3 regions of the Serratia sp. FDAARGOS_506 genome follow, and region 2 is predicted to be linked to each of the others. Evidence: predicted binding sites of a transcription regulator. Region 2 holds the regulator's gene; each other region holds the start of a gene.

Region 1 (3,560 bases), 970 kb from region 2:
CTGTGGCCGGCGGAGATGCCTTTGGCGATGATGGTCGACTTGGTGTTTTTGCCGATGTGGATCATCTTGGTGCCGGTGTCCGCCTGCTGATGGCCGCTGGTCAGCGCCACCGAGAAGAATTCGCCGATCGAATTGTCGCCCTGCAGGATCACGCTCGGGTATTTCCAGGTGATGGCCGAGCCGGTTTCCGACTGGGTCCAGGACATTTTCGAGCCGGCGCCTTCGCACAGCGCGCGCTTGGTGACAAAGTTGAGGATGCCGCCCTTGCTCTCGCCGCCGGAGAACCAGTTCTGCACCGTCGAGTATTTCACTTCGGCGTCTTTGTGCAGGATCACTTCCACCACCGCCGCGTGCAGCTGGTAACTGTCGCGCACCGGGGCGGAGCAGCCTTCGATGTAGCTGACATAGCTACCTTCGTCGGCGATCAGGATGGTGCGCTCGAACTGGCCGGTTTTGGCGGCATTGATACGGAAATAGGTCGACAGCTCCATCGGGCAGCGCACGCCTTTCGGCACATAGACGAAAGTGCCGTCGGAGGCTACCGCGGCGTTCAGCGCGGCAAAGAAGTTATCGTTGGAGGGCACGACGCGCCCCAGGTACTGACGCACCAGTTCCGGGTATTCCTGGATCGCTTCGCCGAACGAGCAGAAGATCACCCCGCTCTCCGCCAGTTTTTCACGGTAAGTGGTGGCGACCGAAACCGAGTCGAAGATAGCGTCCACCGCCACCTCGCTGCCCTCGCGCACCGGCACCCCGAGCTGATTGAACGCCAGCTCCACTTCGCTGGTCAGGTAATCTTTGTCCGTCGCCGCGCCCGGTTGCTGCTCGGCGCCGGGTTGCGAACCGCAGGCATCATCGCAGCTGCCACAGGACGGCGCCGAATAGTAACTGTAATCCTGGTAGTTCAGGCGATCGTAATTGGCCTTCAGCCAGTGCGGCTCTTCCATCTGCAGCCAGGCGCGGTAAGCCTCGAGACGGAATTCCAGCATCCACTCGGGTTCGTTGCGCTTGGCCGAGATGGCGCGCACCACCTCTTCGTTGATGCCTTTGGCCAACTCATCGGTTGCCAACTGGGTGAAGAAACCTTCTTTGTAGCGACCTTCGCTGACCCAAGCCTGCACTTCATTAGGCATTTCTACATTGCTTCGTGTCATGTTGATTGCATCGCTCAAACGCCAAAGCTCTCGCCGCACCCGCAGGCATGCTGAGCTTTAGGGTTGTTGAATTTGAATATCTGATTCAGCCCTTCGCGGACATAATCTACCGTGGTGCCATCGATGAACGGCATGGCCTTCAGCGGCACATAGAGTTTGGCGCCGTCGCGCTCAAACAGCAGATCGTCATCGGCGGGTTCGCGGGTCAGATCCAGTACATAGGCAAAACCGGCGCAGCCGGATTGTTTCACCCCTAGCTGCAGCCCTTTCACCTGCGGATCCTGCTGCATCAGTTTCGTTATTTGTCGTACGGCGCTGTCGCTGAGCGAAATGCCTTGCCAGACATTTTCATCCAGAGAAAAAGTGCCGACATTTTCCGTTTGCATAGGGTCTACCTCACACTCGTGTTTGGCCACAGCCAATCTGGGTTACTTATATGTTAGTGATAACGATTATCACTTCAACCGTTTGTTTTGCGGGGGTATCCGCCGCGAGCGCGGTTTTTCGCTGCGGCGCGCGGCAAGCCAACGGGACACACGTGGCGGCTTGTGGCGTCAGGTGGCAGAGTGTGCATGCTATCCCTATGAATTTGTTCTGTATCCTGCCTCACCCTACCGCTCTCCCCGGTGGCCCGTCAGCGTTACAGCGCTGCGGTGCGTTGCCGATCTAAACATTCATAGAAAATACCTATTTCTGCATTCTGTCTGTCGTAAATGTGCGTTTATCGGCATTTCGCGGCGCTGCGCAAGCACGCGGCCCTCAGGTTAAAGTTTAGTCGCTGAGGACTAAGTTGGGTCGGCTACGGTCTTTTCCCTCTGGACAATGAAAAAACGCCACGCCGGGGATTGATCGGCAACGCGGCAATTTATATGATAATGATTATCATTCAATTGCAATTTGAGCGCGAAGCCAATGACTCTTTCGATCAACGCATGGTTGCTGGGCAAGATTGATGAATACAAATTCAGCGTGCGCGACGCCACGGTGGACTTTTATATGGCCGAAGCGGCGCTGCGGCGCCCGGAATGCAATATCGACCACCTGAAACGATACAACAGCGTCAGCCTCACCATGGCTAATCTGTGTCTGGAGAACGGCGACGACGACAGCTACCTGCACGCGCTCAGCAAGCTGCATAATCGCCTGATCGTCGAGATCAACAACCCGCAGCGCTGCCAGCTGTTTCGGGTGCAAAGCTACCACTTCGCCCGCCACACGCTGACGCTGATCTGCCAAAAATATGCTATGGAAGGCACCTGGGAAAAGGCGAACGCGTTTCAGAAGGACTTCGTCAAACGCGTACCGTTTCAACTGTAAGGCGAAAGGCTCCGCAGGCCGATCGCCTGCGGAAACCGGCGGGAATCAGTCGATGACCGCCGTGGTCAGACGCGAGGTGCAGCACAGCCGATCGCGCCCGTCGAAGATCTCGATTTGCCACACCTGATGGCGACGGCCGACGTGCAGTGCGCGACACACCCCGCGCACCTGGCCATCGAACACCGCGCGCAAGTGGTTGGCGTTGATCTCCAGCCCCACCACTTTCTGCTCGCCTTCGCTGCACAGGTAGCCGGCCATCGATCCCATCGACTCTGCCAACACCACCGATGCTCCGCCGTGCAACAGCCCGAACGGTTGCCGGGTGCGGCCATCGACCGGCATGGTGGCCTCGAGGAAATCTTCGCCCAGCTGGGTAAACTCGATGCCCACATGGCTGACCATGCAGCCGTCGCCGGCGCGGTTCAGCTGCTCCAGCGATGTTTCACGTTTCCACAATTTCACTCAATCATCTCCAGAAGTGCCTGTAATGGGTGGCGCACGCCATTGCCCTCAATGCGTTTCACCTGGCTGCGGCAGGAATAGCCGGTTGCCAGGCAACGCTGCCGCGGCAGGCGCTGCAGCGTCGGATGCCATGATAGCTCATAAATGCCGAGTGAGTTTTGCAGGTTCTTGGCTTCATGACCGTAAGTGCCCGCCATGCCGCAGCAGCCGACGCTGACGTTCTCCAGTTTGGCGCCGAAACGGGCGAAGATCGCCGCCCACTGTTGGCCGCTGGCCGGCAGCGCGGTAGTTTCGGTGCAGTGGCCAAACAGATACCACGGCTCGCCGGTCGCCGGCTGTTCGGCGCGATCCGCGATCCGCTGCTGTAGCCATTCATGCACCAGCTGCACCTGGAAATCGCCGCGCTCGGCGCCGAGGATCTCGCGGTATTCGTCGCGGTAGCACAGCACCAGCGCCGGATCGACCCCCACCAGCGGCATGCCGAGCTGCGCCACGCGGTTGAGGAAATCGGCGGTTTTGCGCGCGGTGCGGGCAAAACGCGTCAGGAAGCCTTTCACATGTTGCGCCTTGCCGTTCGGCGAGAACGGCAGCAGCGCCGGTTTATAGCCGAGTTTCTCCACCAGCCGG
Region 2 (3,560 bases):
CTATAAAAAGCTGCATGCCGCCGGGAAAGAGCAGGAGGCCAACGAATTCCGCCTGGTGGATCCGACCGATACCTCCAACACCACCTCCGTGCAGTTCTTTAACCGCCAGAGCTATCTGAACCCGTGCCTGGACTCTTCCCAGCGCTTTGTCGACAAGGTAATCGGCGAGATCGCGCAGATGCATAAAGAGGCCGGTCAGCCGATCAAGACCTGGCACTTCGGCGGCGACGAAGCGAAAAACATTCGCCTGGGCGCCGGCTACACCGACAAGGCGAAACCGGAGCCGGGCAAAGGCATCATCGATCAGAGCAACGAAGACAAGCCGTGGGCCAAGTCGCAGGTGTGCCAGACGATGATCAAAGAAGGCAAGGTGGCCGACATGGAGCACCTGCCGAGCTACTTCGGCCAAGAGGTCAGCAAGCTGGTGAAGGCGCACGGCATCGACAGAATGCAGGCCTGGCAGGATGGTCTGAAAGACGCCGAGAACGCGAAGGCGTTCGCCACCTCGCGCGTGGGCGTCAACTTCTGGGATACCCTGTACTGGGGCGGTTTCGATAGCGTCAATGACTGGGCCAACAAAGGGTATGAAGTGGTGGTTTCCAACCCGGACTACGTCTATATGGACTTCCCGTACGAGGTGAACCCGGACGAGCGCGGTTACTACTGGGGCACCCGCTTCAGCGACGAGCGCAAAGTGTTCAGCTTCGCGCCGGATAACATGCCGCAGAACGCGGAAACCTCGGTCGACCGCGACGGCAACCACTTCAACGCCAAGAGCGACAAGCCGTGGCCGGGCGCCTACGGGCTGTCCGCTCAGCTGTGGAGCGAAACCCAGCGCACCGATCCGCAGATGGAATACATGATTTTCCCACGCGCGCTGTCGGTGGCTGAACGCGCCTGGCACCGCGCCGGTTGGGAGCAGGACTATCGCGCCGGCCGCGAATACAAAGGCGGGGAAACCCACTTTGTCGATACCAAGACGCTGGAGAAAGACTGGCTGCGCTTCGCCAATATCCTGGGGCAGCGTGAACTGGCCAAGCTGGACAAAGGCGGCGTCGCTTACCGTCTGCCGGTGCCGGGCGCACGCGTAGCGGGCGGCAAGCTGGAGGCGAATATCGCCCTGCCAGGGTTGGGCATCGAGTACTCCACCGACGGCGGTAAGCAGTGGCAACATTATGACGCCAAGGCCAAGCCGACGGTCTCGGGTGACGTTCAGGTGCGTTCGGTCAGCCCGGACGGCAAGCGCTACAGCCGCGCCGAGAAGGTCTAAGCTCGGTGCAATGGCCTGCTGCCCTGGCGGCGGCCGTATAACGAAGGGGGAATGCGTTCGCCCGCGCGTGTCGGCGTAGGGCGGACGTTGAAGTGAGAGGAGTACGTGGAGTCGCTGTGCCGCTGCAATTGTGATATTTCATGACATGATTTTCCCCGGCTTGTCCGGGGATTTTTTTGCCCGTTGCACGGCGGGCATAAAAAAACCGCCTCGGTGTGAGGCGGTTTTTCATAGCCGGTCAGGCTTATTTCTTGTCGTGCAGCGTTTCGTCTTCGCGGCAGTCACCGGTTTCACAGTGACCGTACAGATACAGGCTGTGGTTGGTGAGCTTGATGCCGTGTTGCTTGGCGATATCACGCTGGCGCACTTCGATGGATTCGTCGCTGAATTCGATCACTTTGCCACAGTCCAGGCAAATCAGGTGATCGTGGTGATGCTGTTGGGTCAGCTCGAACACGGACTTGCCGCCTTCGAAATTGTGACGTGTCACAATGCCCGCATCGTCAAACTGGTTCAGTACGCGATAAACCGTTGCCAACCCGATCTCTTCGCCCATATCAATCAGTTTTTTGTACAAATCTTCCGCACTGACGTGATGGCATTCCGGATTTTGCAGTACTTCCAGGATTTTGAGTCGCGGAAGCGTGACTTTTAAGCCGGCCTTCTTCAATGCGATGTTGTTGTCGGTCATGCGAATTCAGTCCTGTTACTATGCTAATCAAGTTGAGGCGTACTCGCCTGTGGCATCGGTCGGCACAAAGAGTTAATGCGTCTCATTATAGAACCGGTTGTACTAAATGGAAACCGCCGGTTGTTAACAAAGATATAATTGCACTATTGCATGTTTTGCATGCAACGCCTTGATGGGTGGGATAAACCGATATCTCAGTCTACCGTGACGGGGTGGGAAGTTACAAATCTGTAGCTTCTATCGCAGCAATCCCTGCTGCCGATGACGGCCCTGTGGGCACACTATGCACTTTACAGGGCCTTTGTTCAACCTTTCGCCAGTGCCGGGGTTTAGCCGACGATATCGGCCAGGCTCAGCTCTTCGACGATCTGTTTGACCCAGGCGTCCACGCGCTCGTTGGTCAGCTCAGGCTGACGGTCTTCGTCGATCGCCAGACCGATGAAGTGGTTGTCGTCCGCCAGGCCTTTGGAGGCCTCGAAGTGGTAGCCTTTGGTCGGCCAGTGGCCCACGATGGCCGCGCCGCGCGGTTCGATGATGTCGCGGATGGTACCCATCGCGTCACAGAAGTATTCCGCGTAGTCTTCCTGGTCGCCGCAGCCGAACAGCGCCACCAGTTTGCCGTTGAAGTCGACTTCTTCCAGCGTCGGGAAGAAATCATCCCAGTCACACTGCGCTTCACCGTAGTACCAGGTCGGGATACCTAGCAGCAGGATATCGAACCCTTCCAGGTCTTCTTTGCTGCTTTTAGCGATGTCATGCACTTCAGAGACGTCGTCGCCAAACTGTTTCTGGAGAATTTTCTGGATCATTTTGGCAATGTTTTCGGTATTGCCAGTGTCGCTGCCAAAGAAAATGCCTACAGTAGCCATATCGCGTATAACCTTTAAATTCAAGTAATTGCATTACTCGACGCCGGCACTGCCGCCGCTGACGCCGATTAAAATGATGCCATGGCAAGAGCCTTTCGCCTCCGGGGCGGGCGCCGACAGGCGCAGTCTCTTACCGGTAAATGCGTATCATGCCAGAAAGTGGCGCCGGGGTTTTATCGCATTTATGCGATGCCGGAGAATGAAGAAAAGCGTGGTCGATCCGGCGTTGTCCTTAACGCCGCGCCGCGCGTGCGGCCGAAGAGATCAATGTTCCGGCTGTTCTTCCGCCAGTTGCGCCAACAGCATCTGCTCGATGAGTTCGCTGCGGCTGATGTTGCGCTGTTCCGCCAGTTTGTTCAGGGCGTCCACCGCATCCGCGTTGATTTTCAGCTCTACGCGCCGCAATCCACGCACTTTATCGCGCCGTAACTGATTGCGCTTGTTGATTCTAAGCTGTTCATCGCGGGAAAGCGGGTTGGTTTTCGGGCGCCCCGGACGGCGTTCATCTGCGAACAGATCCAGCGTCGTGCGATCCGTTTGTTCTTTTGCCATAGGTAGCGGTACTGCAAGGGAGTTTGCATCAAAAAGCGCTCGCACGCTTCCGGAGGCATCGGTTAACACACTTCGGGCCAATAAACCCTAACCCAAATTTACCCCCGAACCGGCGTTCGCGAACGCGCTGGCGCGGCGGCAAAATTATAGCGCGCCATATTACCCCAGCAGATGGAGC
Region 3 (3,560 bases), 2.3 Mb from region 2:
AGGCGCAGCGGCATGCGCCAGTTAATGACGCCGTCCGGGCGGCCGATATGCAACGTGTGGGGCAGGCTCATCACAGACCCCCCAGCGTTTTCTTGCGGCGCACCAGCCAGATCAGCACCGGCGCGCCGATAAACGCCGCCACGATGGAAACTCGCAGCTCACCGGCCGCCAGCAGCCGGCCGGCCACGTCGGCGCACAGCAGTAAAATCGGCGCCAGCAGCATGGAGTAGGGCAGGATCCAGCGCTGGTCGGGGCCGACCCACCAGCGGGCGATATGCGGCACCATCAGGCCGATAAAGCTGATTGGGCCGACGGTGGCGGTCGCCGCGCCGCACAGCAGCGTGATGGCGATCACCGCGACGACCTGAGTCAGCACCACGCGCGCGCCAAGCGCGATAGCCAGATCTTCCCCCATGCCGATAGTATTCAGCGGCCGGGCGATGATCAGCGTCAGCAGGCAGCCGAGCAGAATGGCGGGGGCGGTGACCGGCAGCGTGGATAGCGTGCGGATATCCAGCGTGCCGGCCTGCCAGAAGCGCAGTTGGTCGAAGGTTTGCGGATCGATAAGCGACAGCCCGGTGGTGATGCCGAGCAACACCGCGCCGATCGCCACGCCGGCCAGCGTCAGCCGCACCGGGTTGATGCGCCCGCCCGCCAGCGTGCCGATCAGGTAAACCAGCAGGGTGGTGAGGGCGGCGCCGATGAAGGCGTAGGCCATATAGCTTTCGGTGGTGGCCGCGCCGAAAAACATAATGCCGATGACCACGGCGAAGCTGGCGCCGGCGTTGATGCCGAGCACGCCGGGATCGGCCAGCGGATTGCGCGTCAATGCCTGAATCAGCGCGCCGGCGGCGCCGAGCGCCATGCCGGCCAAGATGCCCGCCAGCGTACGAGGTACCCGGGCGTTGAGAATGATGGTGCTGTCGGAACCGCTCGCGGCGCCTTGCAGGCTGAGCCAGACGGTATGGAAGGGGATGGCTTTGGAACCCAGCATCAGGCTGGCAATGATGCACAGCAGCAACAGCGCCAAGCCGATACCGAACCCGGCGATGCGTTTGAAGCCACTGGCGTAAGCTGCGTGCGGTGCGGACGAAAGCGTCCGCTCAGTCGGAGTGGGTACGTTCACACCGGTAACTCCTGTATGATTTTTATTCTCATTGTTATTTGCGTTCATGCGGGCGCTAATAGTAGCACGAGTTTACGCCCGCATGCACCCGCCGGTTGGTGGCGCAGGTGCGTTGACGATGTTAATAACTATTGATATTTCAATTGATTGAATGTGAACGGTTGCCCTGTTTATGGCAAACGTCGGCAGGAGGCTGGCCTGCCGACGGCGTGGTTCAGGGCTTTTTGAACAGTCGTTCGATTTGGTTCAGCATGTTGGTGGCGCTGTAGTAATCGAGACGGAAAGTGTCGTTGCCGACGGCGTAGACGTGCCGCTGTTCCACCGGCTCCAGATGTTTGAGGAACGGGTTGGTCAGCACCTCTTGCACTTTACGCTCGTTGGTGGCGAACAGGATCAGCGTTTTGCCGTTCAGGCCCTCGGCCATTTTTTCGCCGGAGATTTGGATGATGTCATGGCGTTTACCCATGCTGGCATTGCCTTTGGCGCTTTCCGGCGGGATGGCCAGTTGGAAGCCGAGCTGGGTCAGCAGCTTGCCCTGGGCGGAACCCGGCGTCCACAGCATGGCCTCGCGGCCGTTGTCGGCATATACCAGCGGAGTGGTCGGCTGCGGCGGCAGCGCGATCGCCTGTTTCACTTGCTCCACGCGCTGTTCGAAACGATCCTCCGCCTGTTTGGCGCCGGCTTCATGGCCGGTGATTTCGCCGAGCTCGCTGGCCAGCTGTTGCCAGCTTTTGTCGCCATAATCGAGCACCAGCGTCGGCGCAATGGCCGACAGCTGATCGTACAGTTTCAACGCCGAATCTCCGCCGGTCGCGGCGACGACGATCAAATCCGGCGCGGCGGCGGCAACGGCTTCAGCATTGGGCTCCACTTGATACAGCCGTTCGACGTGGCGCTGTTTGGCTACCTCGCTCCACTGGGTAAAGAAGCCTTGTTTATCGGCCACCAGAGGGTTCGGGCTGGTGGCGCCGCTGGCGACCACCGGGGCGTCGATAGCCAGCAGCGTGCCGGTGATGGTGACGCTGGTGGACACGATGCGCTGCGGCGGTTTTTCCAGCGTGAACTTCCCTTTGGCGCTGTCGATGGTGCGCGGCCAACTGCTGTCGGCAGCAGGGGCGGACGGTTTCTGCCCGTCGCTCTTGTCGTCCGGGCCGCAGCCGCTGAGCAGCAGGCTGGAAGTGGCGATAAATGCAATGAACAGCTGGCGTAAGGATAGGGTCATGAGCGGGCTCTTTCTTTCCTTGAACTAAGGCGTATCAATCCGGCGGCGGATTGGCTGCGTGGTGGATGCCCGCTAATTTACCATTCAAGCCGCCAAAATGATAACCATTCGTATCTTAGCGTGTGGTGAATTGAGAGAATAAGAAGAAGGGGAAGTGAGTGCGGCAGAAACGAAAAAAGCGCCAAAAGGCGCTTTTTTCTGAATTGGTGGGTCGTGCAGGATTGATTCGGCCCGTGGCCTCACCCTGCGGGCAACGCTGCGCGTTGTCGTATCGCTGCGCGATGCTCGAACCTCTACGGTTCTTCATCCTGCACGACTCGGTAAACTATGCCTGCGAGAAGATGAAGTCAGAGTTGGGTGGCACAGAAACGAAAAAAGCGCCAAAAGGCGCTTTTCTCTGAATTGGTGGGTCGTGCAGGATTGATTCGGCCCGTGGCCTCACCCTGCGGGCAACGCTGCGCGTTGTCGTATCGCTGCGCGATGCTCGAACCTCTACGGTTCTTCATCCTGCACGACTCGGTAAACTATGCCTGCGAGAAGATGAAGTCAGAGTTGGGTGGCACAGAAACGAAAAAAGCGCCAAAAGGCGCTTTTCTCTGAATTGGTGGGTCGTGCAGGATTCGAACCTGCGACCAATTGATTAAAAGTCAACTGCTCTACCAACTGAGCTAACGACCCGCAGAAGTGGTGGGTGATGACGGGCTCGAACCGCCGACCCCCTCCGTGTAAAGGAGATGCTCTACCAACTGAGCTAATCACCCACTTCAGGACTTCCAGGTACTGCTAAACGAGAGAATGATGGTGGGTGATGACGGGCTCGAACCGCCGACCCCCTCCGTGTAAAGGAGATGCTCTACCAACTGAGCTAATCACCCTCATTCGTTCTCATTTTTACTCAACAAGATGGTGGGCGATGACGGGCTCGAACCGCCGACCCCCTCCGTGTAAAGGAGATGCTCTACCAACTGAGCTAATCGCCCCGTCTTGTTGGAGTCGCATTATAGGGATAGTTCAAAGTGAGTCAACGGTTTTTAAAATGATTTCAATCGTTCGCCGCAAATTTAGGCAGGGCGCGATAATTATCGCCAGCGGCGCCGATTCTTTGCGCAACGCTATGCGAAACTCGCCGCAAAACGCGCGAAATCGACCGGCGCAATATCGTGTCGGCGTTGAGGAATTAGCGCGTGGTGATACAATGTCGTCCACTCTTTT

Evidence for each region. Region 2 encodes Fur, which represses iron uptake genes when iron is present. Its sites were predicted from a motif close to ATAATAATGAGAACNACTATCAA; they were not measured.
Region 1: sufA (Fe-S cluster assembly scaffold SufA) is a predicted target of Fur. The motif match lies at 1,591-1,613, and genes of this name have one in related genera.
Region 3: fepD (Fe(3+)-siderophore ABC transporter permease) is a predicted target of Fur. The motif match lies at 1,142-1,164, and genes of this name have one in related genera.

Annotation. Positions count from the first base shown of each region.
Region 1 is NZ_CP033831.1:3,610,229-3,613,788, reverse strand. It holds gene sufB (Fe-S cluster assembly protein SufB) at 1-1,154, opposite strand, end outside; gene sufA (Fe-S cluster assembly scaffold SufA) at 1,169-1,540, opposite strand; gene EGY12_RS17570 (hypothetical protein) at 2,067-2,471, shown strand; gene menI (1,4-dihydroxy-2-naphthoyl-CoA hydrolase) at 2,517-2,933, opposite strand; gene EGY12_RS17560 (FAD-binding and (Fe-S)-binding domain-containing protein) at 2,930-3,560, opposite strand, start outside.
Region 2 is NZ_CP033831.1:2,642,256-2,645,815, forward strand. It holds gene EGY12_RS12825 (beta-N-acetylhexosaminidase) at 1-1,270, shown strand, start outside; gene fur (ferric iron uptake transcriptional regulator) at 1,515-1,961, opposite strand; gene fldA (flavodoxin FldA) at 2,291-2,830, opposite strand; gene ybfE (LexA regulated protein) at 3,095-3,382, opposite strand.
Region 3 is NZ_CP033831.1:108,854-112,413, reverse strand. It holds gene fepG (iron-enterobactin ABC transporter permease) at 1-71, opposite strand, end outside; gene fepD (Fe(3+)-siderophore ABC transporter permease) at 71-1,126, opposite strand; gene fepB (Fe2+-enterobactin ABC transporter substrate-binding protein) at 1,341-2,348, opposite strand; RNA gene EGY12_RS00865 (RtT sRNA) at 2,553-2,676, opposite strand; RNA gene EGY12_RS00860 (RtT sRNA) at 2,752-2,875, opposite strand; tRNA gene EGY12_RS00855 (tRNA-Lys) at 2,951-3,026, opposite strand; tRNA gene EGY12_RS00850 (tRNA-Val) at 3,034-3,109, opposite strand; tRNA gene EGY12_RS00845 (tRNA-Val) at 3,148-3,223, opposite strand; tRNA gene EGY12_RS00840 (tRNA-Val) at 3,253-3,328, opposite strand.